Massilia sp. METH4: one gene and its partner. The protein of the gene in region 1 interacts with the protein of each later gene in a pairwise test. Links are inferred from orthologs where the notes say so. Each region holds a gene or a part of one and is shown on either strand. Other genes may lie near its edges.

Region 1 (11,394 bases):
TGGCGGACCCGGACAACCGCCGCGCCGAGTTCGCGATCACCGTGCGTTCCGACCTGAAAGGCCGGGGGCTGGGCGTGATCCTGTTCCGCAAGCTGGTCGACTACTTCCGGGCGCGCGGCACGGAAACGCTGGCGGGCGATGCGCTGGCCGAGAATGTTGGAGTGCAGAAACTTGTGCGTCGTTTCGGCGGCACGGTGCAGCCCGGCGGCGAGGCGGGCACTGTCTTGCTGACCATACCCTTGCATGGGAAAACATCCTAGCGAGCTCGGAAACTCCGTAGCCAACCTTGCGCTGTGTCAAAGCGGCTGTGTCGCTCTTATTTACACTCTGTGTTTCCACGCGGCCTTTCTCAGCCAGTCGCGTTTTATCCGTCTTCCCGGGAGCGAGAATGTTAACGGCCACTTATGCTCTGGTTGCGCTGTCCGTCGAACAAGCCAATGTTCGGCTCAGTTTGCTTTCTTTCCAGAAATATGTGCAATCGACACTGACGCGGCAGCACAGCCTGACGCTGTCCCAGCTTGAATACGCATGCGAAACGCTGGAACGGCTGTATCAGGCGTGCAGCTGGCGCAAGGTGGAGCTGTACCTGATCCCGGCCCTGCGCCAGGCGACCCAGCGCGCCGACCAGTTGCTCGATGAACTGTCGCGCCTGAACGCCCTGGCGCTCGACGTGGTGCGGCGCCTGAAGGATGGCGTGGAACAGCCGCAAGGCGAGGCACATGCCGCCGAGCACGTATCGTCGTTCTGCAATGCCGTCGACAGTTTTTGCACGGCCTTGCTGCAAAGGCTGGAAAAGGAAGAGCAGGAACTGTTCGCAATCGCCCGCAGCACTATCTGTGGCGAGGCCTGGTTCGCGATCGCCAACAAGCTGCTGGCGCACGACGCGCAAGTGGCCGAGGCGCGCCGCAATGGCGAGGAGGCCGACGTGATTTCGCTGGTGCCGCGGCTGGCGCCGCCGGCCGAACCGGTCGCCTCGATCGACATCCGCATGCCGGCCGTGCGGGCCCGCGCCCGCGCGCTGCCGCGCGCGGCGGGCGAGCCGCTCCAGCGCGCCGCGGGCGATTGACGGCCCGGCGTACCGGCAGCCCGGTGGTCTGGCGGTCTCGGCCGCAGGTCGCGACGCCGCTCGAAGCGGTGCTGCGCTATGATGGCGGTTTTGATCCATCCATAGCACATCATGTTTGAATTCCTCTTCAAGCGGCCCGGCGACAAGGGCACCGATCCGCAGGCCGCGCAGGGGCAGAACGCGGAGGGCGGCCGCGGCGACAAAGGTGGCGGCGCAAGCAGGGGCGCGGCTGGCGGGCAGGGCGGCCAGGGCGGCCAGGACGGCAAGGAAGCGCGCCGCGCCGAGCAGGCCGCGGCCGCCCGTGCGCTCGCGGGTAACGAAGCCGCTGCCGTCGAGCTGATCCTGCAGAGCGAGTTCGCGGATGTGCGGCTGGCCGCGGCCGAGCACGTGGTGTCACAGGCCGCGCTGGAACAGGTGCAGCAGGCCGTGCGCAATACGGACCGGCGCGTGGCCAAGCTGATGCAGGCCCGGCTTGACGCGATCCGCCACCGCCAGATGGAACAGCGCCAGGCCGAGGCCAGCATTTCCCAGGCCCAGCGCCTGCTGCAGGACGAGAAGCTGACGCCGAACCTGGTGGCCGACCTTGACCGCCTGTGGAAAGTGATCGATGCGCCGCCGGAACTGGCAGCCGAGTTCGACCGGCTACGCGCCGCGCTGAGCGCACGCCTCGAAGCGCAGGTGGACTTGCAGCGCGCCACGATCGACGCGCTGGCCGCGCTGCGCAAGCTGGCCGCCGCCCCGGGCGGCGAGGAAGCCGCGCAGGAACTGGAACGCCTGGCCGCCGAGCATGCCGCGCGGCTGGCGGCACCCGAACACGCGTCGCTGCCGCGGCACCTGCGCACGGATGTGGAAGCGGCGCTCGAGGCTGCCCGTGCCGCGCTCGTGCGCGCGGCACCCGTGGCCGAGCCGCCCGCTCCCGCTCCTGCTCCTGCCCCCGCGCCTGCCGCTGCGGGCGAGCCCCAGCCCGAGCAGGCGGCCGGCCAGGCCGATGGGCAGGAGGGCGTGGCGCATGACGAGCCCGCGACCGACGGGGCGAACGCGCCGGCGGTTGCCCCGCAGCGCCCGCCCAAGGAAAAGAAAATCACCCCGGCCGACCGCGAGGCGAACGAGCGCTTCATGGCGCTGGTCGACGCGATGGAAGCGGCATTGGCCCAGGGCCAGCTGCACGTGGCCGCCGAGCACGACAAGACGCTGAAGGAAAGCAAGACGGGCCGCCTGACGGCCCAGCAATCGGAACGCCTCGCGCACGTACGCGCCGAATTCAAGCGCCTGTCGGCCTGGGCCCGCTGGGGCGGCAATGTGTCGCGCGAGGAGCTGGTGCACGCCGTGGAAGAGCTGCCGGCGCAAAACCTGTCGATGAGCGAACTGGCCAAGAAGGTCAGCGCGATGCGCGAACGGTGGAAGGCGCTGGACAGCGTGTCCGGCGCGGCGCCGAAGAGCCTGTGGGAGAAATTCGATGCGGCCTGCACGGCCGCCTATGCGCCGGCCGCGGCGCACTTCCGCCACCTGGCCGATGAGCGCCATGCCAATGCCGCCAGGGCGCAGGCCCTGGTGGACGAGGTGAATGCGCTGATCGCCGATTCGCCGGCGGCCCGCGAGGATTGGCGCAGCCTGGCCTCCAGCTCGCAGCGCCTGCGCCAGGCGTGGAGCCGGCTGGGCACGATCGACCGCAAGGACAAGAAGCGGCTCGACACCGCCTTCGGCAAGGCGATGGAAACCCTGATGGCCCCGCTCGAGGAACAGCGCAAGATCGAGGTGGCGCGCCGCGAGCAGCTGATCGAGGAAGTCTACAAGCTCGATCCGGCCGACCGGCACACGGTGGACACGCTGCGCGGCCTGCAGGAAGCGTGGCAGGGCCATGCGAAGGCGCTGCCGCTGGAGCGGCGCCAGGAACAGGCGCTGTGGCAGAAATTCCGCGCCGCCTGCGACACGATCTTTGCCCGCCGCAAGGAGTCCGCCCATGCCGCCGACCACGAACGCAAGGCCCACCTGCATGCCCGCGAGGCGATCTGCGCCCAGCTCGAGAACTTCGCCTTCGAGGGTGACGACAAGGCGCGGCAGGCCGCGATCGTGAAGGCGCTGCGCGATGCCGCGAGCGCCTGGCATGCCACCGGCCCCGTGCCGCGTGCCGCCGAGCAGCGTATCGAGCAGCGCTATCGCGCCGCCGTCGCCGCCTTGCAGGGCGAGGCCGATGCGATCCGCAAGCGGGCCGGCGCCGCCCAGGCCAATGCACTGCGCGACAAGCTGCGCCTGGTGCAGGCGCTGGAAAACGCCGTGGCCGCGCCCGGCCCGGTCGACGAGCAGAACTGGAAAGGGCGCTGGGCGGCGTTGCCGCCGCTACCGCCCGACTACGAACGTTCGCTGCACGGCCGCTTCAACGCCGCCCTGCAGGCCGCCGCGGGCGATCCTGCCGTGCGCGCGGCCCATGCCGCCACGCTGGAAGCGAATCGTGCGCGCCTGCTGGCCGAAGTGCTGCGCCAGGAGATCGTGGCCGGTATCGACAGCGGCCCCGAGTTCGCGCGCGACCGGTTGAGGATGCAGGTCGAGGTGCTGCAGGATTCGCTGAAGTCCGGCCACAAGGCGGGCGGCGCGTCGCAGGCAGCGCAGTTCGCGCAGCTGTGCGCGCTGCCGGCGCTGCTGGACGACCGCACTGCCAGCCGGATCGAGGCGCTGTTCCGCCGTATCGGCGCGGAGGGCCGCTGATGGCGGATCCGCGCATGAACGCCTCGCGCGTCAAAGTGCAGCACGAGGATTTCGACCTGTCCGCGGAAGTGGCGCGGCTGCGCCACGACAACCCGAAAGTGGGCGCGGTCGTCACCTTCGTCGGCACCGTGCGCGACCTGAACGACGGCTCGCACGTGGCGGCGATGGAACTCGAGCATTATCCGGGCATGACGGAACAGTCGATCGACCGCATCATCGACACGGCCTGCGCGCGCTGGCCGATCCACGATGCGCTGGTGATCCACCGCGTGGGGCCGCTGTTGCCGCGCGACCAGATCGTGCTGGTGGCCGTGACGTCCGCCCACCGCGGCGATGCCTTCGCCGCGTGCGAATTCATCATCGACTATCTGAAGACCGAGGCGCCGTTCTGGAAGAAGGAAACCACGCCGGAAGGCGCGCGATGGGTCGACGCGCGGGTGTCGGATGACGAGGCGCTGGCGAAGTGGCAGTGAAGGCGGCAGTGAAGGCGGCAGTGAAGGCGCCAGTAAAGGCGGCAGTGAAGGCGAAATAAGCCTGCACCGGGTGTGACCCGGGGTTCTTGAAAATGCGCTCGCGCATCCGCACTTTATCGTTAGATAAAATTTGGAGCCAAGCGCCATGCGTCAAGACAAACTCACTACAAAACTTCAGGAAGCGCTCGCCGATGCCCAGAGCCTGGCCGTCGGCAACGACAACCCGTATATCGAACCGGTGCACCTGCTGACGGCCCTGCTGAACCAGGACGACAGCAGCACCCGCTCGCTGTTGCAGCGCGCCGGCGTCAATGTCGGCGGGCTGGCTGCCGCCTTGAAAGGCGCGATCGAGCGCCTGCCGAAGGTGTCCGGCACCGGCGGCAATGTGCAGGTCAGCCGCGAGTTCGTCAACATGCTCAACCTCGCCGACCGCGAAGCCCAGAAGCGCGGCGACCAGTTCGTCTCCAGCGAGATGGTGCTGCTGGCGCTGACGGACGATAAATCCGACGCCGGCCGGCTGGCCAAGGAAAACGGCCTGTCCCGCAAGGCGCTGGAAACGGCGATCGATGCGGTGCGCGGCGGCGGCAAGGTCGATTCGCAGGAAGCGGAAGGCCAGCGCGAGTCGCTGAAAAAATACACGCTGGACCTGACGGAACGGGCGCGCCAGGGCAAGCTCGACCCGGTGATCGGCCGCGACGACGAGATCCGCCGCGCGATCCAGGTGCTGCAGCGGCGCACCAAGAACAACCCCGTGCTGATCGGCGAACCCGGCGTGGGCAAGACCGCCATCGTCGAGGGCCTCGCCCAGCGCATCGTCAACAACGAGGTGCCCGACTCGCTGCGCGGCAAGCGCGTGCTGTCGCTCGACATGGCCGCGCTGCTGGCCGGCGCCAAGTACCGCGGCGAGTTCGAAGAGCGACTGAAGAGCGTGCTCAACGAGCTGGCCAAGGATGAAGGCCAGACGATCGTGTTCATCGACGAGCTGCACACGATGGTGGGCGCGGGCAAGGCCGAGGGCGCGATGGATGCGGGCAACATGCTCAAGCCCGCGCTGGCGCGCGGCGAGCTGCACTGCGTGGGCGCCACCACGCTGGACGAGTACCGCAAGTACATCGAGAAGGATGCCGCGCTGGAGCGCCGCTTCCAGAAGATCCTCGTCGACGAGCCGACCGTGGAAGCGACCATCGCGATCCTGCGTGGCCTGCAGGACAAGTACGAGCTGCACCACAAGGTGGAGATCACCGACCCGGCGATCATTGCCGCGGCCGAGCTGTCGCACCGTTATATCACCGACCGCTTCCTGCCCGACAAGGCGATCGACCTGATCGACGAGGCGGCGTCGAAGATCAAGATCGAGATCGATTCGAAACCCGAGGTGATGGACAAGCTGGAGCGCCGGCTGATCCAGCTGAAGATCGAGAAGGAAGCCGTCAAGCGCGAGAAGGACGAAGGCTCGCGCAAGCGGCTGGACCTGATCGACGAGGAAATCGCCAAGCTGCAGCGCGAGTACAACGACTATGAGGAAGTGCTGAAGGCCGAGAAGGCCAATGTGCAGGGCACCACGCACATCAAGGAAGAGATCGAGCGCATCCGCCAGGAGATGGAGGAAGCCACGCGCGCCTCGAACTGGCAGCGCGTCTCCGAACTGCAGTACGGCCGCCTGCCCGAGCTGGAAGCGCAGCTCAAGCAGGCCGAATCTTCCGGCACCGAGACGGGCAAGGACAAGCCGAAGCTGCTGCGCACCCAGGTGGGCGCCGAAGAGATCGCCGAAGTGGTGTCGCGCGCGACGGGCATTCCCGTGTCGCGCATGATGCAGGGCGAGCGCGACAAGCTGCTGCACATCGAGGAAAAGCTGCACGAGCGCGTGGTGGGGCAGGACGAGGCGATCAACGCCGTGGCCGATGCGATCCGCCGCTCGCGCGCCGGCCTGGCGGACCCGAACCGGCCCTACGGCTCGTTCATGTTCCTGGGCCCGACCGGTGTCGGCAAGACCGAGCTGTCGAAGGCGCTCGCCGCCTTCCTGTTCGATACGGAGGAATCGCTGATCCGCATCGACATGAGCGAGTTCATGGAGAAGCATTCGGTGGCCCGCCTGATCGGCGCGCCGCCGGGCTACGTGGGCTACGACGAGGGTGGCTACCTGACGGAAGCGGTGCGTCGCAAGCCATACAGCGTGATCCTGCTCGATGAAGTGGAAAAAGCCCACCACGACGTGTTCAACGTGCTGCTGCAGGTGCTGGACGACGGCCGCATGACGGACGGCCAGGGCCGCACCGTGGACTTCAAGAACACCGTGATCATCATGACCTCGAACCTGGGTTCGCAAAAGATCCAGTCGATGGACGATGCCGATCCGGCCGTGACGAAGCTGGCCGTGATGGCCGAGGTGCGCGGCCACTTCCGGCCGGAGTTCATCAACCGGATCGACGAGATCGTGGTGTTCCACGGCCTGGACGACAAGAACATCGGCGCGATCGCGAAGATCCAGCTGCAGATCCTCGAGCAGCGCCTGAAGCGCATGGAGATGGACTTGCAGGTCACCGACGCGGCGCTGCAGAAGATCGCCGAGGCGGGCTACGATCCGGTGTATGGCGCGCGGCCGCTGAAGCGCGCGATCCAGCAGCAGATCGAGAATCCGCTGTCGAAGCTGATCCTGGAAGGCCGCTTCGGTCCGAAGGACGCGATCCGCATCGACGCCCGCGACGGCGCCCTGGTGTTCGGCGCCGACGGCAAGGAGGCAGTCGTCAGGCTGTAGGCGGTCAAGCCGTGACCGGTGAAGCCGGCGCCGCGTCGAGGGATGCGGCGCCGGTTTTTTTTTGCAGCTTCCATTGGGCCAGCAGCCGGGTGGCGGCCAGCACGTCGGCCGTGCCGCGGCCCCCGGTATGGCGTTCCAGCACGAGTTCCAGCAGTGCCTGGCCGCCGGCGACGGCGCCGCGGCCGTACCATAGCCGCGCCAGGCTGGTGGCGGCGCGCAGTTCCCAGCCGGGGGCCCCCTGGTCGCGGGCGAGCAGCAGGGCGCTGCGGAACAGCCGCTCGGCATCGGTGCGCCCGGCCGCGCCCGCACCGGTCCCGGCCAGCAGCCGTTCGCCTTGCAGGCGGCGCAACTCGGGAGCGCACCAGCGCGCGCCGCCCCCGTCGGCGCGCAGCAGCAGCGCGTCGTCCAGGTAGCGCGGACTCAGCGTGGCGAGCGTTTCGCGGTGCGGGCCGGCCGCCGGCGCCTTGGCCAGCCAGTCGCCGGGCGCGTCCTCGACCACGCCGTGGCGGTACTGGCGCGCCAGCGATTCCCAGTGCGGGAAACGGCGCGACGCATCCTCCAGTTCGGCCAGTGCCGCCACCGCCGTGGGCCGGTCGCCGCACCACCACGCGATCGGAAACATGGCGAACGCCAGAATGTGGCACAGCGGTGCGGGGCCGACCGCGCGGGCGCGCAGCACGCCGTTGCGGGCCAGGCGCAGCGCTTCGTCCGGCTGGCCGAGCAGCCAGCGGGCGCGCGCCAGCACGCCGCTCGCGGCAACGTTTTCATCGGTATGCAAGGCAGTGCGCCGTTGCGTGCACACGGACGGCACCGTGCCGTTCTGGACGGCGCGCGCCAGCGGCGCGGCTTGCGCATGGTTGCCGGAAAGGTGGAGGGCGAGGGCCGCGAAGCGGTCGTGGATCAGTTGCGCGGGGCGTGAGTTGGCGGTGCGAATGCCGTCCTGGAAGCGCTGCGCCAGCGCCACCGCGGCCGGGTAGTCGCCGGCCAGCACGTGCTCGAGCATGAGGCCGGAAAACGCGTCGGCCAGCCGGTCGGTGTCGCCGCTGTTTTCAGCCAGGGCGTAGCCGCCCGCATAGGCGGCCTGGCCGGCGCCGGGGCCCTGCAGATAGACGCTGACGGTGCCCAGCGCCGTGTGCAGGGCCGCCTGCCGGGCCGGCGCGCCGCCGCATCGCACCGCCCGCTCCAGCCAGCCGCGCAGTTCGGGCAGTGCCTCCGCGTGCCACCACAGGGGCAAGGCGGTCGCGAGCAGCGCGGCGGCGCCCGGGGCATCGCCCCGCGGGCCGAAGCCCCAGGCGAGGGCGGCGCGCACGTCCGGCAGGTAACGTTGCGCGCTGTCGGCGCCGGATACCAGCGCCGCGCAATCGGCGGCGAAGCGGGCGTGGGCGGCATCGTCGGGCGGCAGCAGGGAGCGCGCATATGTGCGCACGCTGTCGTACAGCAGGTACTCGGGCGGATTGGCCGGCTCGTGCGTGGCGAGCAGCGACTTGGCGGCGAGCGTGGCGAGGGCGTCTTCGACGTCGGCGGCACCAACGGTTTCGCCAGCCGCCACCCGTACGGCACGCGCCAGCGTAAACGAACCGGGGAACACGGCCACGCGGCCGAGGACCGTGCGCTCCATGGCCGTCAGGGAATCGATGCTCCATTCGAGCGCGGCGCGCAGCGAGCGGTGGCGGGGCGGCGCCGTGCGGCGGCCACCCTTGAGCAGGTGCAGGCGCTCGTCGAGGCGCTCGACCAGCTCGTGCGGCTGGAACAGGGCGAGCCGCGCGGCGGCCAGCTCGATGGCCAGCGGCACGCCGTCGAGGCGCCGGCACAGTTCGGCCACCGCGGTGGCATCCGCGTCGTCCAGCGTGTACCCGTCCCGGGCGGCGGCGGCGCGGGCGGCGAACAGGGCCACGGCGGGGTAGGCCAGCGCGGCCGCCGCCGTGTGGCTGCCCGCGGGCGGGCAGGCAAGGGGCTCCACGCGCTGGACCCGTTCGCCCGCCGCGCGCAACGCCTCGCGGCAGGTCGCCACGATGGTGATGCCGGGCACCGCGCCCAGCAGGCGCTCGGCCAGCGCGGCGACCGCGGCCACCACGCGGTCGCAATTGTCGAGCAGCAGGAGCACGGGCCGCTCGCGCATGTGCGCGACCAGCGGCGAGGCGGGGTCGACGCCCGGCGGCAGGCCCATCGCGGCAACCAGCGCCACGCACGGATCGGCCGCCTCGGCCAGGTCGGTGCTCCAGGTGCGGAACGTCGCGCCGAGGTGGCGGGCGATCGCGTGCGCCAGCGTGCTCTTGCCGACGCCGCCCGTGCCCGTCAGCGTGAGCAGGCGGTGCTGCTGCGCCAGCGTGGCCAGTGCGGCGACGGCCTGCCCGGCAGCGCGGCCATCGGCGTTCCCGTGCGGCTCAACGGCGGGAACGTGCCATTGGAGCGGGGCAATGAGTGCGTATCCTTCGCCCGCCACGCTGCCGATGTAGCGACGCGCCGGCGTCTCGCCCAGCGCCTTGCGCAATGCCACGATGTGCACGCGCAGATTCGCTTCCTCGACGATGGTGTCGGGCCAGGCACGCGAGATGAGGTCGGCTTTTGCGACCGTGGCGCCGGCGCGTTCGGCGAGCACGGCCAGGATGTCGAACGCGCGCGAGCCCAGTTTCAGCTGCCGGCCATCCCGCAGCAGCACGCGCTGCGCCGGATAGAGGCGAAAGGGCCCGAACGACGCATGCGCAACGGACGACTCGGGGGCTGGGAGTGTCATGGGCATCTTCGTTGGTCGACGGCACCATGCCGCCAGGCACCCATGATAAGTGACTTTCTTTACACCCGCCTGACAACCGATCGGAAACATTTCCTGGAACCCCTGCTGCGCCCCCGGTTTCAGGAAATGTGTATCAGGGTTCGCCGAAGTCCTCGATTTCGTAGCGGTCGAGGAAACGGTCGGGGGTGCCGGCCAGGTGGCGCCTGACGTGGGCGCCCAGCGACTGGCGGGCGGTGTTCCGCTGCCACATCGGGTAGCGCCCCGAGAGGCGGTAGCCGTCCAGGTAGCGGATTTCGAATTCGCATTCCTTGCAGTCGCGCGCGGCCGCCCAGGCCTTCAGCAGCTTGTCGGCGGCGACGAAGGAGCCCAGTACCGCGGTGCTGTGTTCGGCCTTGCGCATGCGGATTTGTGCCACGCCGACCTTTTCGGCGCGGGGGAGAGAGGGATGGATCATCATCGGCTCCTTGTCGCGGAGGGCATGCGGCTCATGCGGCATGCGGTGCGTTGGCATGATGGAACACGGGGCGGCGGAAGCGGCCGATCGCGTCGAGCGCCGCAGCCCTTGTAGGCCGCAGCGCGGTGCCGAAGCGGTTGACGTGGATGTGTCGGGCGGCAAGCTCCAGCACCGGCAGCAGCGCGGTTGCCAGCGCGGCGTCGCCGGGAGCAAGGTGCACGCTGGCGCACGAGAGGGGGCCCAGTGCCCAGGCCAGCGCCAGCAGTTCGGCGCCATCGCCGCAGCGCACCAGCAGAGCGCCCCGGCGCGCGCCGGCCAGTTGCGGATTGGCGACCAGCGCCGCCGCCGGCACTTCCGCGAAGGGCACGGCCGCGCCACGCGATGCATCGTCGAGGACCTGCGCGCCGCTGCCAGCCGGCGGCGCCAGGCCGGCCGGACCGCCGGCGCACAGGGCGCCCCCGCTCGCCAGCGTGTCGACGATGGTTTCGCGCAGGTCGATGAAGCCGTCGCCATCGATCGCCACCACCACCGGGCAGGCGCCCGGCTGGGCGAGCAATTGCTGGCCCAGGTACTCGGCGCGGCCATTCAGGGCGCCCGGCAGCACGAAGGCGGTTTCGCTGCCGTCCAGTTCCGCCACCGCCGGCAGCAGGCGGGGAACGGGCCTGGCGCCGGCGCGGCAGATGACGGCGCGCACCGCGCAGCGGGCCAGCAGGGCGTCATCGTCCGCCGCCAGTTCGAACAGCGTGCCGGGCAGGCACGCGGCGCCTGCCGCGGCCGCGATCAATCCGGCCAGTTCGCTGCAGCTGGGTGCCGGCACGGCGCGCGCCAGCACCGGGCAGCCTGCCGCCAGAGCAGCCATCGCATACATGCCGGCCAGGCCGTACGCGCTGCCGTGGGCTCCCACCGCCGCGACAGGCCCGACAGGGACGGTGCGCTGCGGCTCGTCCATGGTCTCGGCGCGCAGCGCCGCCGCCAGCGCCTCCAGCCAGCGGCGCAGCATGTCGTGCTGGCGTAGCGCGACGGCGGGCGCCACGCCGGCATCGAGCGCGGCCTGACGGGGCAGCCGGTGCCGCACGCCATCGAGGCCCGCGCCAACGCCGTCGAGCAGGCAGGCGCGCTGCTCGGCGCCGGCCAGCGCGAACGGCAGCGCCACCGCGGCGGTCCGGTCGGGCAAGTACATCGGAATCCCCCTGTCTGGTAGTGAGTGTT
Region 2 (11,074 bases), 3.4 Mb from region 1 along the record:
ACCGCCCCGGAAAACACCATCGCCGCGCTGGACGCCGGCCTGCGTCACGGCTACCGCGCCGTCGAGTTCGACGTGATGCTGTCGCGCGACGGCATCGGCGTCGTCATGCACGACCCCGACTTCGGCCGCACGGTACCGGGCCCCGGCACCGTGGCCGGCCTGGACGCCGCCGATATTGCCAGGCTCGACGCCGGCAGCTGGTTCGGCCCGGAGTACGCGGGCGAGCCCGTGCCGCTGTTCGTGCCGTTCGCCGAGTACTGCAAGGCCCACGGTATCTGGATGAACGTGGAAATCAAGCCGGCGCCCGGCCACGACGAAGCCACCGGCCGCCACGTGGCCGACACCGTGCGCCAGCTGTTCCCGCAGGAGAGCGACGCGGCGCGGCTGCCGCTGCTGTCGTCGTTCAGCGCCACCGCGCTGCGTGCCGCCCGCGCGGCCGCGCCGGAACTGCCGCGCGCGATCGCCTTCGAAGGCTTGCCGGCCGACTGGGAAGGGCAGGCGCGCGAGCTGGGCGTGCTGTCGGTGCACGTCGACCACAGGCAACTGGCGCCCGGGCAGGCGCGGGCCGTGAAATCGGCCGGCTTCGGCCTGTTCTGCTACACCGTCAACGACCCGGAACGCGCGCGCACCCTGCTGGGGTGGGGCGTCGACGCGATCTGCACCGACCGGATCGACCTGATTTCGGCCGATTTCCGCTGAAACTGCCGAATCCGGCGGCCATCCTGCCGGAAATACATTCACGTATAATCAGCGTTTCGCATACAGCCAGGGCGCGCGCGCCCGCCTTCAGCCTGCATTTAGCCTATCGACATGAAATCAACCGAAATCCGCGAGAAGTTCCTCAAATTCTTCGAGTCCAAGGGTCACACGATCGTCCGTTCCAGCCCGCTAGTACCGGGCAACGATCCGACCATGCTGCTGACGAACTCGGGCATGGTGCAGTTCAAGGACGTGTTCCTGGGCCTGGATACGCGCCCCTACTCGCGCGCCACCACCGTGCAGCGCTGCGTGCGCGCCGGCGGCAAGCACAACGACCTGGAAAACGTGGGCTACACGGCGCGCCACCACACGTTCTTCGAGATGCTGGGTAACTTCAGCTTCGGCGATTACTTCAAGCGCGACGCGATCGCCTATGCGTGGGAACTGCTGACCCGCGTGTACATGCTGCCGGCCGAGAAGCTGACCGTCACCGTCTACCAGGAAGACGACGAAGCCTACGACATCTGGGCGAACGAGATCGGCGTGCCGAAGGAGCGCATCATCCGCATCGGCGACAACAAGGGTGCCCGCTACGCGTCGGACAACTTCTGGCAGATGGCCGACACCGGCCCGTGCGGCCCGTGCACGGAGATCTTCTACGACCACGGCCCGGAAATCTGGGGCGGCCCCCCGGGTTCGGCCGAGGAAGACGGCGACCGCTTCATCGAGATCTGGAACCTGGTGTTCATGCAGTTCAACCGCGATGAAGCCGGCAACATGACGAAGCTGCCCAAGCCCTGCGTCGATACCGGCATGGGCATGGAACGCCTGGCCGCCGTGCTGCAGCACGTGCACAGCAATTACGAGATCGACCTGTTCCAGAACCTGATCAAGGCCGCCGCCCGCGAAACGCACACGGAAGACCTGGAAAGCAAGTCGCTGCGCGTGATCGCCGACCATATCCGCGCCGCCTCCTTCCTGATCGTCGACGGCATCATCCCGAGCTCGGAAGGCCACGGCTACGTCCTGCGCCGCATCATCCGCCGCGCGCTGCGCCACGGCCACAAGCTGGGGCAGACGAAACCGTTCTTCTACAAGCTGGCCGCCGACCTGGACAAGGAAATGGGCGCCGCCTATCCGGAACTGACCGAGAAGCTGGCCTATGTGCAGCAGGTGCTGAAGACGGAAGAAGAGCGCTTCGGCGAAACGCTGGAAAACGGCATGAAGATCCTGGAAGCGCAGCTGGTCAAGGACCCGCACAAGCTCGATGGCGCCACCGCGTTCACGCTGTACGACACCTACGGCTTCCCGCTGGACCTGACGGCCGACATCTGCCGCGAGCGCGGCGTGACGCTGGACGAGGAAGGCTTCGCCGCGGCGATGGAAAACCAGAAGCGCACCGCGCGCGCGGCCGGCAAGTTCAAGATGGCCGCCAACGTGGAATACACGGGCGCGAAGACGAGCTTCGTGGGCTACGAGCAACTGGTCTTCGATTCGACCGTGATCGCCCTGTATTCGAACGGCGCGCCGGTGCAGGAACTGAAGGCCGGCGAGGCCGGCATCGTGGTGCTGGACACCACGCCGTTCTACGCCGAATCCGGCGGCCAGGTGGGCGACCAGGGCATCATCCAGAGCACCAGCGCGAAATTCACGGTCGACGACACGCTGAAGATCCAGGCCGACGTGTTCGGCCAGCACGGCGTGCTGGAAAACGGCTCGCTGAAAGTGGGCGACAAAGTGTCCGCCCAGGTCGATACGGTGAAGCGCGCACGCACGATCCGCAACCACTCGGCCACGCACCTGATGCACAAGGCGCTGCGTGAAGTGCTGGGTTCGCACGTGCAGCAGAAAGGCTCGCTGGTCGATGCGGACAAGACCCGCTTCGACTTCAGCCACAATGCGCCGTTGACCGCCGAGCAGATCGCCAGGGTCGAAGCGCTCGTCAATGCCGAGATCCTGGAAAACCATCCGACCAAGGCGCAGCACATGTCGTTCGATGACGCCGTCAAGCATGGCGCGATGGCGCTGTTCGGCGAGAAGTACGGCGACGAAGTGCGCGTGCTGGACATCGGCTCGTCGAAGGAACTGTGCGGCGGCGTGCACGTGCAGCGCACCGGCGACATCGGCCTGTTCAAGATCGTTTCCGAAGGCGGCGTGGCGGCCGGTATTCGCCGCGTGGAAGCCGTGACGGGCGAGGGCGCGCTGGCGCTGGTGCAGGCGATGAACCGCCGCCTGAACGAGGCAGCCGCCGCGCTGAAGGCCACGCCGGAAGAACTGACCAGCCGCATCGGCCAGGTGCAGGACCAGGTGAAAGCGCTGGAGAAGGAATTGAACGCGCTGAAGTCGAAGCTGGCTTCCGGCCAGGGCGACGAACTGGCCACGAAGGCGATCGACATCAAGGGCATCAAGGTGCTGGCCGCCACGCTGGAAGGCGCCGACGTGACCGCGCTGCGTGAAACGATGGACAAGCTGAAGGACAAGCTGAAGACGGCGGCAATCGTGCTGGCATCGGTGAACGGCGACAAGGTCAGCCTGATCGCCGGCGTCACGGCCGATTCGATCGGCAAGGTGAAAGCCGGCGAGCTGGTGAACTTCGTTGCCCAGCAGGTGGGCGGCAAGGGCGGCGGCCGGCCGGACATGGCGCAGGCCGGCGGCACGAACCCGGCGGCACTGCCGGATGCCCTGGCAGGCGTGCAGGGCTGGGTCGAGCAACGCGTGTAAGCGCTTTTGCTTGCCGGACAGGGCGGCGCGAGCCGCCCTTTTTTTCTGCCACGTTCGCATAAAGAGCCCGCGCCGCGTCAACTGGACGCAATGCGCTGCCGTTATCGGTTGGATTGCCCGGTGACTGGAAGTCGACGGCAAGGTTGGTCCTGCCGGGCTTGCAATGCTCAACCTGGCGCAAGTTCGCGGACGTCGATGACGCAGTGCGGAAGAATCGGTTTTGGGTCTATACTGCGGTTTCTGGCCGTTGTCTCCAGCGGCCATTTACTTTTTTGAATCTCTCGTTGCAAAACTGCAACGACTCGCGAACTCTTTTGGTGCACCGCGTCAAGGCGCACTTTTTGGAGTAGACTGTCATGACTCAGCACAATATTTGGTGAGAATCTTGATGAGCGATACTTTACTCGATACCGAAATCATGGAATTTCATAAGGAAATCGATGCGCGCGGCCTGAACTGCCCGCTGCCGATCCTGAAGGCGAAGAAGGCACTGGCCGAACTGGAGAGCGGCCAGGTGTTGCGCATCGTGGCGACCGATCCCGGTTCCGTGCGCGACTTCCAGGCATTCGCCAAGCAGACCGGCAACCCGCTGTTGTCGCACGTCCAGCAGGGCGCCGAGTTTACGTTCCTGATGCAGCGTAAATAAGTCAGCCAACCACTCAAAACATCCCATCGCACCACAGGCGCCTTCATCGGCGAACAAGGGGACAGTTTCCTGGCAGCAGGACTGTCCCCTTGTTTTTTCCCACCCACCGTATTTTCCGCACCCGTCCAGCCGATTCCGCGAACAATCTTCTTTTTAGAGGCGGCCTTCTAACCTGAAATCGTACGGTCGTGCTTTAATTCCGTGCCGGCCTAGAAAAACTTTTATAATCTAGCCCATTTCACTCTCATTTTTTCCCAAAGGCATCCCATGAAAGTCCTGGTACCTGTCAAGCGCGTGGTCGACTACAACGTCAAGGTGCGCGTGAAGTCCGACGGCACTGGCGTCGATATCGCCAACGTCAAAATGTCGATGAACCCGTTCGACGAGATCGCCCTGGAAGAAGCCACGCGCCTGAAGGAAGCGGGCAAGGTGACCGAGATCGTGGCGGTGTCGGCCGGTGTGGCGCAGTGCCAGGAAACGCTGCGCACGGGCATGGCGATCGGCGCCGACCGCGGCGTGCTGATCGAGACCGGTGCCGAACTGGAGCCGCTGGCCGTGGCCAAGCTGCTCAAGGCGCTGGCCGACAAGGAGCAGCCGCAGCTGATCATCCTGGGCAAGCAGGCGATCGACGACGATTCGAACCAGACGGGCCAGATGCTGGCCGCGCTGCTGGGCTGGCCGCAAGCCACCTTCGCTTCGAAGGTCGTGCTGGAAGACGGCAAGGTCACCGTGACCCGTGAAGTGGACGGCGGCCTGGAAACCCTGTCGCTCACGCTGCCGGCGATCGTCACCACCGACCTGCGCCTGAACGAGCCGCGCTACGTGACGCTGCCGAACATCATGAAGGCGAAGAAGAAGCCGCTGGAAACGATCAAGCCGGAGGACCTGGGCGTGGACGTGACGCCGCGCCTGAAGACGCTGAAAGTGGCCGAGCCGGCCAAGCGCTCCGCCGGCGTGAAAGTGCCGGACGTTGCCACGCTGGTGTCGAAGCTGCGCACCGAAGCCAAAGTCATCTGAATAACTCGCGGCGCGTGAGGCACCGGGGCCTGCCGTATCGGCGGACCGCCCCGCACGGGGACTGACCCCAGCCTTTTCGCAGCGCCGCCACAGCAAGGGAAAAATCATGGTCGCACTCGTCATCGCAGAACACGACAACGCCAGCCTGAAAGGCAGCACCCACCATACCGTTACCGCCGCGGCGCAAGCCGGCGGTGAAGTCCACGTCCTGGTCGCCGGCGCGAATGCCTCGGCTGCCGCCCAGCAGGCCGCGCAGATTGCCGGCGTCACGAAAGTGCTGCTGGCCGACGCGCCGCACTTCGCCGAAGGCCTGGCCGAAAACGTGGCCGAGCAGATCCTGGCTGTCGCAGGCAGCTATTCGCACATCCTGGCCCCGGCTACCGCCTATGGCAAGAACATCCTGCCGCGCGTGGCCGCCAAGCTGGACGTGGCGCAGATCTCCGAGATCACCAAGGTCGATTCGCCGGACACGTTCGAACGCCCGATCTACGCCGGCAACGCGATCGCCACCGTGCAATCGTCGGACAAGGTGAAAGTGATCACCGTCCGCACCACCGGCTTCGACTCCGCCGCATCGACCGGCGGTTCGGCCGCCGTGGAAAACGTGACGGCCGTGGCCGATTCCGGCAAGTCGAGCTTCGTGGGCCGTGAAGTCGCGAAGTCGGACCGTCCGGAACTGACCGCTGCCAAGATCATCGTGTCCGGCGGCCGCGGCATCGGCTCGGCCGACAACTTCAAGATCCTCGAACCGCTGGCGGACAAGCTGAACGCCGCCATGGGTGCCTCGCGCGCCGCCGTCGACGCGGGCTACGTTCCGAACGACTGGCAGGTGGGCCAGACCGGCAAGATCGTCGCGCCTTCGCTGTACATCGCCGTCGGCATCTCCGGCGCGATCCAGCACCTGGCCGGCATGAAGGATTCGAAGACCATCGTGGCCATCAACAAGGATCCGGAAGCGCCGATCTTCTCGGTGGCCGACTACGGCATCGTGGGCGATCTGTTCGAGATCGTTCCGGCACTGGTCAAAGAACTGGGCTGATCCTCACCAGGGACCTGACTCACAACGAGCCACGCTGGCCAGGCACCACAGCCCGGCCACCGTGGCCTGGGCACCTTGAAAACCGTCGCGAGCGGCGGCAGTTCCGGCCGAGAAGCGCAGCCGTACAGCCGTACGGCGAGCATCGCAGGCCGGAAATGCAACGCGCAGCAGGTTTTTCGAGGTGCCCATTTTTTTTGGAGACGACAATGAGCTATACCGCCCCGATCAAAGACATGCTGTTCGTGATGAACGAGCTGGCCAACCTCGACGCCGTGAGCGCGCTGCCCGGCTGCGAGGATGCCACGCGCGAAACGGCCGAAGCCGTGCTGGAGGAGAACGCAAAGTTCGTCAGCGGCGTGATCGACCCGCTGAACCACGCCGGCGACAAGGAGCCGAGCTTCTGGCACGACGGTGAAGTGACGACGACGAAGGGCTTCAAGGAAGCCTTCCGCCAGTTCGCCGACGCCGGCTGGCAGGGCCTGCAGCATCCGCAGGACTTCGGCGGCCAGGGCTTGCCCAAGCTGGTGGGCACGCCGTGCGTGGAAATGCTGCACGGGGCGAACCTGTCGTTCGCGCTGGTGGCGCTGCTGTCCGACGGGGCGATCGAGGCGCTGATGACGGCCGGCAGCGATGAGCAGAAGGCCACGTACCTGGAGCCGCTCGTCACCGGCAAGTGGACCGGCACGATGAATCTCACCGAGCCGCAGGCCGGCTCCGACCTTGCCGCCGTGCGCACGCGCGCCGAGCCGCAGGGCGATGGCACCTATAAAATCTTCGGTACCAAGATCTTCATCACGTACGGCGAGCACGATATGACGGAAAACATCGTGCACCTCGTGCTGGCGCGCACGCCGGACGCGCCGCCGGGCGTGAAGGGCATCTCGCTGTTCATCGTGCCGAAGTTCATGGTCAATGCCGACGGATCGCTGGGCGCGCGCAACGACGTGCATTGCGTCTCCATCGAGCACAAGCTGGGCATCAAGGCCAGCCCGACCGCGGTGCTGCAATTCGGCGACCATGGCGGGGCGATCGGCACGCTGGTGGGCGAGGAAAACCGCGGCCTGGAGTACATGTTCATCATGATGAACGCGGCGCGTTTCGGCGTGGGCATGCAGGGCATCGGCCTGGCCGAGAACGCGTACCAGAAGGCCGTTGCTTTTGCCCGCGAGCGCGTGCAGTCGCGCGACCTGGCCGGCTCCTCCGGCCCGGTGGCGATCATTCACCATCCGGACGTGCGGCGCATGCTGATGTCGATGCGCGCCCAGACCGAGGCGGCGCGCGCGCTGGCCTACGTGGGCGCGGGCTTCCATGATATCGCCCACCACCACGAGGACGAGGAAACGCGCGCCGCCCACCAGGCCGTGTACGAGTACCTGGTCCCCGTGATCAAGGGCTGGTCGACGGAGATGAGCGAGAACGTGGCGCGCGACGGCGTGCAGGTACACGGCGGCATGGGCTTCATCGAGGAGACGGGCGCCGCGCAGCACTACCGCGACGCGAAGATCCTCACGATCTACGAAGGCACCACGGCGATCCAGGCCAACGACCTGGTGGGCCGCAAGACGCTGCGCGACGGCGGTAAAGTGGCCAAGCACCTCGTCGCGCAGGTGCGCGCGACGGGCACGCAGCTGGGCGAACTGGAAGGATCGGACTTCGCCGCCGATTTTGCGTCGATGCGTGCGCGCCTGGAGCAGGGCGCCGCCGACCTGGAAGCGGTGGTCGACTTCGTGCTGGCCAATGCGAAGAGCGACGTGAAAGCCGTCTTTGCCGGCAGCGTGCCGTACCTGAAGCTGGCCGGCATCGTGCTGGGCGGCTGGCAGATGGCGCGCGCCGCGCTGGTCGCGCAGCAGAAGCTGGCGGCCGGTGAAGGCGATGCCGCCTTCTATAAGGCAAAGATCGTCACCGCGCGCTTCTTTGCCGACCACTTCCTCGCGCAATCGGCGGCGATGCGCTCCGCCATCGTGGAAGGCCACGCCGGCGTGCTGGCGCTGCCGGAAGAGCTGTTCTGAGCTGCCTCAGCCAGATCGCCGGGAAGGGAGCGCTGCCGGGCCCGTAGGAGACGCGCCCGGCGGTTCACTTCCTGATATTCTTACGGGAAATTGGCAAAAGGATATCCCGTATGAACTTGAGGAGGACCATGGTCTCGGCCGTGCTGGCCGTGCTGGCATGCAACGCTGCAGCGGCCGACAATGACTGCCCGGACTGCTTTCCAAAGCGCTGGATCTATTACGGCGGCAATGTCACCACGCCCGGCAATTTTTCCACCCTGAAGAAACTGATCGCCGACGCGGCGGCCAATGGCTACAACGGCATCGCGCTCAATGCCGGCGGCGACGCCGGCTATCACGTGCTGCTGAAAGGCGACTCGGGCAAGGCGGCGGCACTGCGCAGGAACCTGGCCGAGCTGATCGCGCTGGGCGTCGAGCACGGTGTGGAACTGATCCCGGTGGGCGGGAGTCCGGCCGTGCCCGTCACCGTCGATCCGAACCTCGTCGAGGCCTTGCCGGCGACCACGCCATTCACGGTGCGGAACAAGGTGGCCACCGCCAGCGATGCGAACCTGGTCGAGAACGGCGATTTCGCCAGCGATGCCGGCTGGCACCGCGATAACGCCTGGGTGAAATTCGACCCCAACAACGACCATGGCGGCGGCTCCGGATCGATGAAAATGTCGCCGGCCGCCAGTGGCCCACATCGCAATGCACGCCTGTACCGCAGGTTCGACCTTGCTCCGCACAAGGCTTACCGGGTAACGTTCTGGCTCAAGGCCAGCGCCGGCTATCCCACGTCGAAGCTGACTGCCCAGATCCTGGGCGAGGACAGCGGCCAGCCCGTCTATCGCAACATGACATCCCGCCTGGGCTGGGGAACCAGGCCGGACGGCAGCTGGAACGAGGCGGGCAATTCCGACCGGTCGATGTTCGCTCCCGGCCAGGGCTGGAAAAAATACGAGCTCGACTTCAATACCGGCAATTATTCGTGGGTGATGTTCTACCTGGCCAACCAGTCGGGCGGCGATCCCTCGACGGCGGTGTGGGTAGACGACATCGCGCTGCGCGAGATCGGCCTGGCCCATCCGGTGCGGCGCGCGTCGCTGCCGCTCGTGGTGAAAGGGCGGGACGGTACCGTGTACCGCGAGGGCGCCGATTACACGGTCGGCGTGGAACAGCTGAAGATTCCCGGCGGCAGCCGCATCCGCGATGGCCAGGTGCTCGACGTGGCCTGGTACCAGTCGGCCGTGAACATGACGGTGCGCTTCGGGACCCCGGCCACCTCCTGTGTCGACGACTATTTCGACATCCAGAAGGCGTACTACGACGAGCTCAACAAGATTTTCGGCGGCAAGTTCTCCGGCGCGAAGACCGACCGCTACTTCATGTACTATGACGAGATCCGGGTCATGAACTGGGACCCGAGCTGCAAGCCGAAGCCGAAAACGGCCGGCGAATACCTGGCGCGCACGGTCAATGGCGTGGGCGCGCGGCTGACGGGCTATCGCCGGCCCGTCGAAAAGCTGGTGTGGAACGATATGTTCGATCCCACGATGAACGCGGTACCCCGCTACTGGCAGGTGAACGGCGACTTGAGCAAATCGTCGGTCCCGCTCGATTCGAGCTTCGTCATCGTCAATTGGGCTGGCGAAGGGCGGACGGGGGGCGCCGACGACGCCAATCGCCGCGTTTCGCTGAAGCGATTCGCCGAGCCCGGTCATCGGCAGGTAGTCGCCCTGTACTATGACAGCCTGAGCAGCGTGGACAACTGGCTGGGGGTGCTCGGCAAGCAGCCGCCGCGCGGCCTGGATGGCATCATGTACACGAGCTGGACCGACAACTACAGCGGCTATGCCCATCTGGCCGACACGGCCGACAAGATCCGGTCGCGGCTGCCCGGGCGGTGGCCGGCCAAGCAGCGCTGACCCTGGCGGCCCGGGCGAAGGAGAAGAACCATGGAACTGTCGACACTGCTGCTGTTCATCCCCGCCTGCTTTGCCCTCAACCTGGCGCCGGGGCCCAACAACCTGCTATCGGTCAGCAATGCGACGCGCTACGGGTTTAGGGCGTCCTGTGCCGCCGGGCTGGGCCGGCTGCTCGCCTTCGTCGGCATGATCGCGCTGGCGGCGAGCGGGCTGGCCGTCGTGCTGCATGCGTCCGAGCTGCTGTTCCATGCGATCAAGATCACGGGGGCCTTGTACCTGTTCTGGCTGGCGTGGCAGCTGTGGCGGGCCGAGCCGGCGGTGGGGGAGGAGAAGGGTGATACGGGCGAGGCGGGCGTGCTGCGATTGGCACGCCAGGAATTCCTGGTGGCCGTCGGCAATCCGAAAGCGATCCTGATCTTCACGGCATTCCTGCCGCAATTCGTCGACCCGGCGCGGCCGGTGGCGGCCCAGTTCGCGCTGCTGGGCGCTCTGTTCCTGGCATTCGAGATGGTGGCGATCGCCATCTACGCGGCCATCGGCAGCCGGCTGCGGCGCTGGTTTGCCCAGCCGCGCGGCAAGCGCATCTTCAACCGCGCCTGCGCCGGGCTGCTGTCCGGCGCGGGCCTTGGCCTGCTGCTCGCGCGGCGCGCGTGATCAGCCGCGCACGATCCGGTCGCCATTCCTGCGCACGCGGTCGCCCTTGTGCATGTGCGGGTCGTTGGCGAAGTCGTAGGAGCGCGTGCGGCCATTCTCGAAGCGCACGTTGACGATCCACGTCTTCACCTTCTTCATCTTGCCTTCGATGTGCTTGCCCGCATACGCGCCGCCGACGGCGCCGGCCACGGTGGCCAGGTCGCGGCCGGTGCCGCTGCCGATCTGGTTGCCCAGCAGGCCGCCCGCCACGCCGCCGACGATCACGCCGGTTGCGCCACCCTTGCCATCCTTCTCGACGACGCGCACGCCGGTCACCTTGCCGCAGTCATTGCAGACCCTGTGCTTGTGGTGCGGGTCGGCATGGGCACCCGCCATCAGCGTG

Evidence for each region.
Region 2: the proteins of clpB (region 1) and V6Z91_RS14455 interact in binary tests that used the Escherichia coli proteins (3 or more experiments, as listed by UniProt). The link is inferred for Massilia sp. METH4 from one-to-one orthologs.

What each region holds. Positions count from the first base shown.
Region 1 is NZ_CP146614.1:6,643,531-6,654,924, reverse strand. The notes cover bases 3,997-7,197. They hold clpB (ATP-dependent chaperone ClpB), read left to right. Parts: upstream 3,997-4,387; coding sequence 4,388-6,997; downstream 6,998-7,197. Other genes in these bases: V6Z91_RS28835 (winged helix-turn-helix domain-containing protein), read right to left, coding at 7,002-7,197; moaE (molybdopterin synthase catalytic subunit MoaE), read left to right, coding at 3,997-4,242. Outside these bases: V6Z91_RS28860 (GNAT family N-acetyltransferase), read left to right, coding at 1-260; V6Z91_RS28855 (hypothetical protein), read left to right, coding at 473-1,066; V6Z91_RS28850 (DUF349 domain-containing protein), read left to right, coding at 1,178-3,769; more of moaE, read left to right, coding at 3,784-3,996; more of V6Z91_RS28835, read right to left, coding at 7,198-9,731; V6Z91_RS28830 (hypothetical protein), read right to left, coding at 9,865-10,188; V6Z91_RS28825 (hypothetical protein), read right to left, coding at 10,217-11,365. UniProt on the Escherichia coli protein: Part of a stress-induced multi-chaperone system, it is involved in the recovery of the cell from heat-induced damage, in cooperation with DnaK, DnaJ and GrpE. Acts before DnaK, in the processing of protein aggregates.
Region 2 is NZ_CP146614.1:3,286,644-3,297,717, forward strand. The notes cover bases 2,572-5,452. They hold V6Z91_RS14455 (sulfurtransferase TusA family protein), read left to right. Parts: upstream 2,572-3,838; coding sequence 3,839-4,066; downstream 4,067-5,452. Other genes in these bases: alaS (alanine--tRNA ligase), read left to right, coding at 2,572-3,420; V6Z91_RS14460 (electron transfer flavoprotein subunit beta/FixA family protein), read left to right, coding at 4,334-5,083; V6Z91_RS14465 (electron transfer flavoprotein subunit alpha/FixB family protein), read left to right, coding at 5,190-5,452. Outside these bases: ugpQ (glycerophosphodiester phosphodiesterase), read left to right, coding at 1-699; more of alaS, read left to right, coding at 811-2,571; more of V6Z91_RS14465, read left to right, coding at 5,453-6,122; V6Z91_RS14470 (acyl-CoA dehydrogenase), read left to right, coding at 6,329-8,131; V6Z91_RS14475 (hypothetical protein), read left to right, coding at 8,242-10,038; V6Z91_RS14480 (LysE family translocator), read left to right, coding at 10,069-10,692; V6Z91_RS14485 (glycine zipper 2TM domain-containing protein), read right to left, coding at 10,693-11,074. UniProt on the Escherichia coli protein: Involved in thiosulfate metabolism.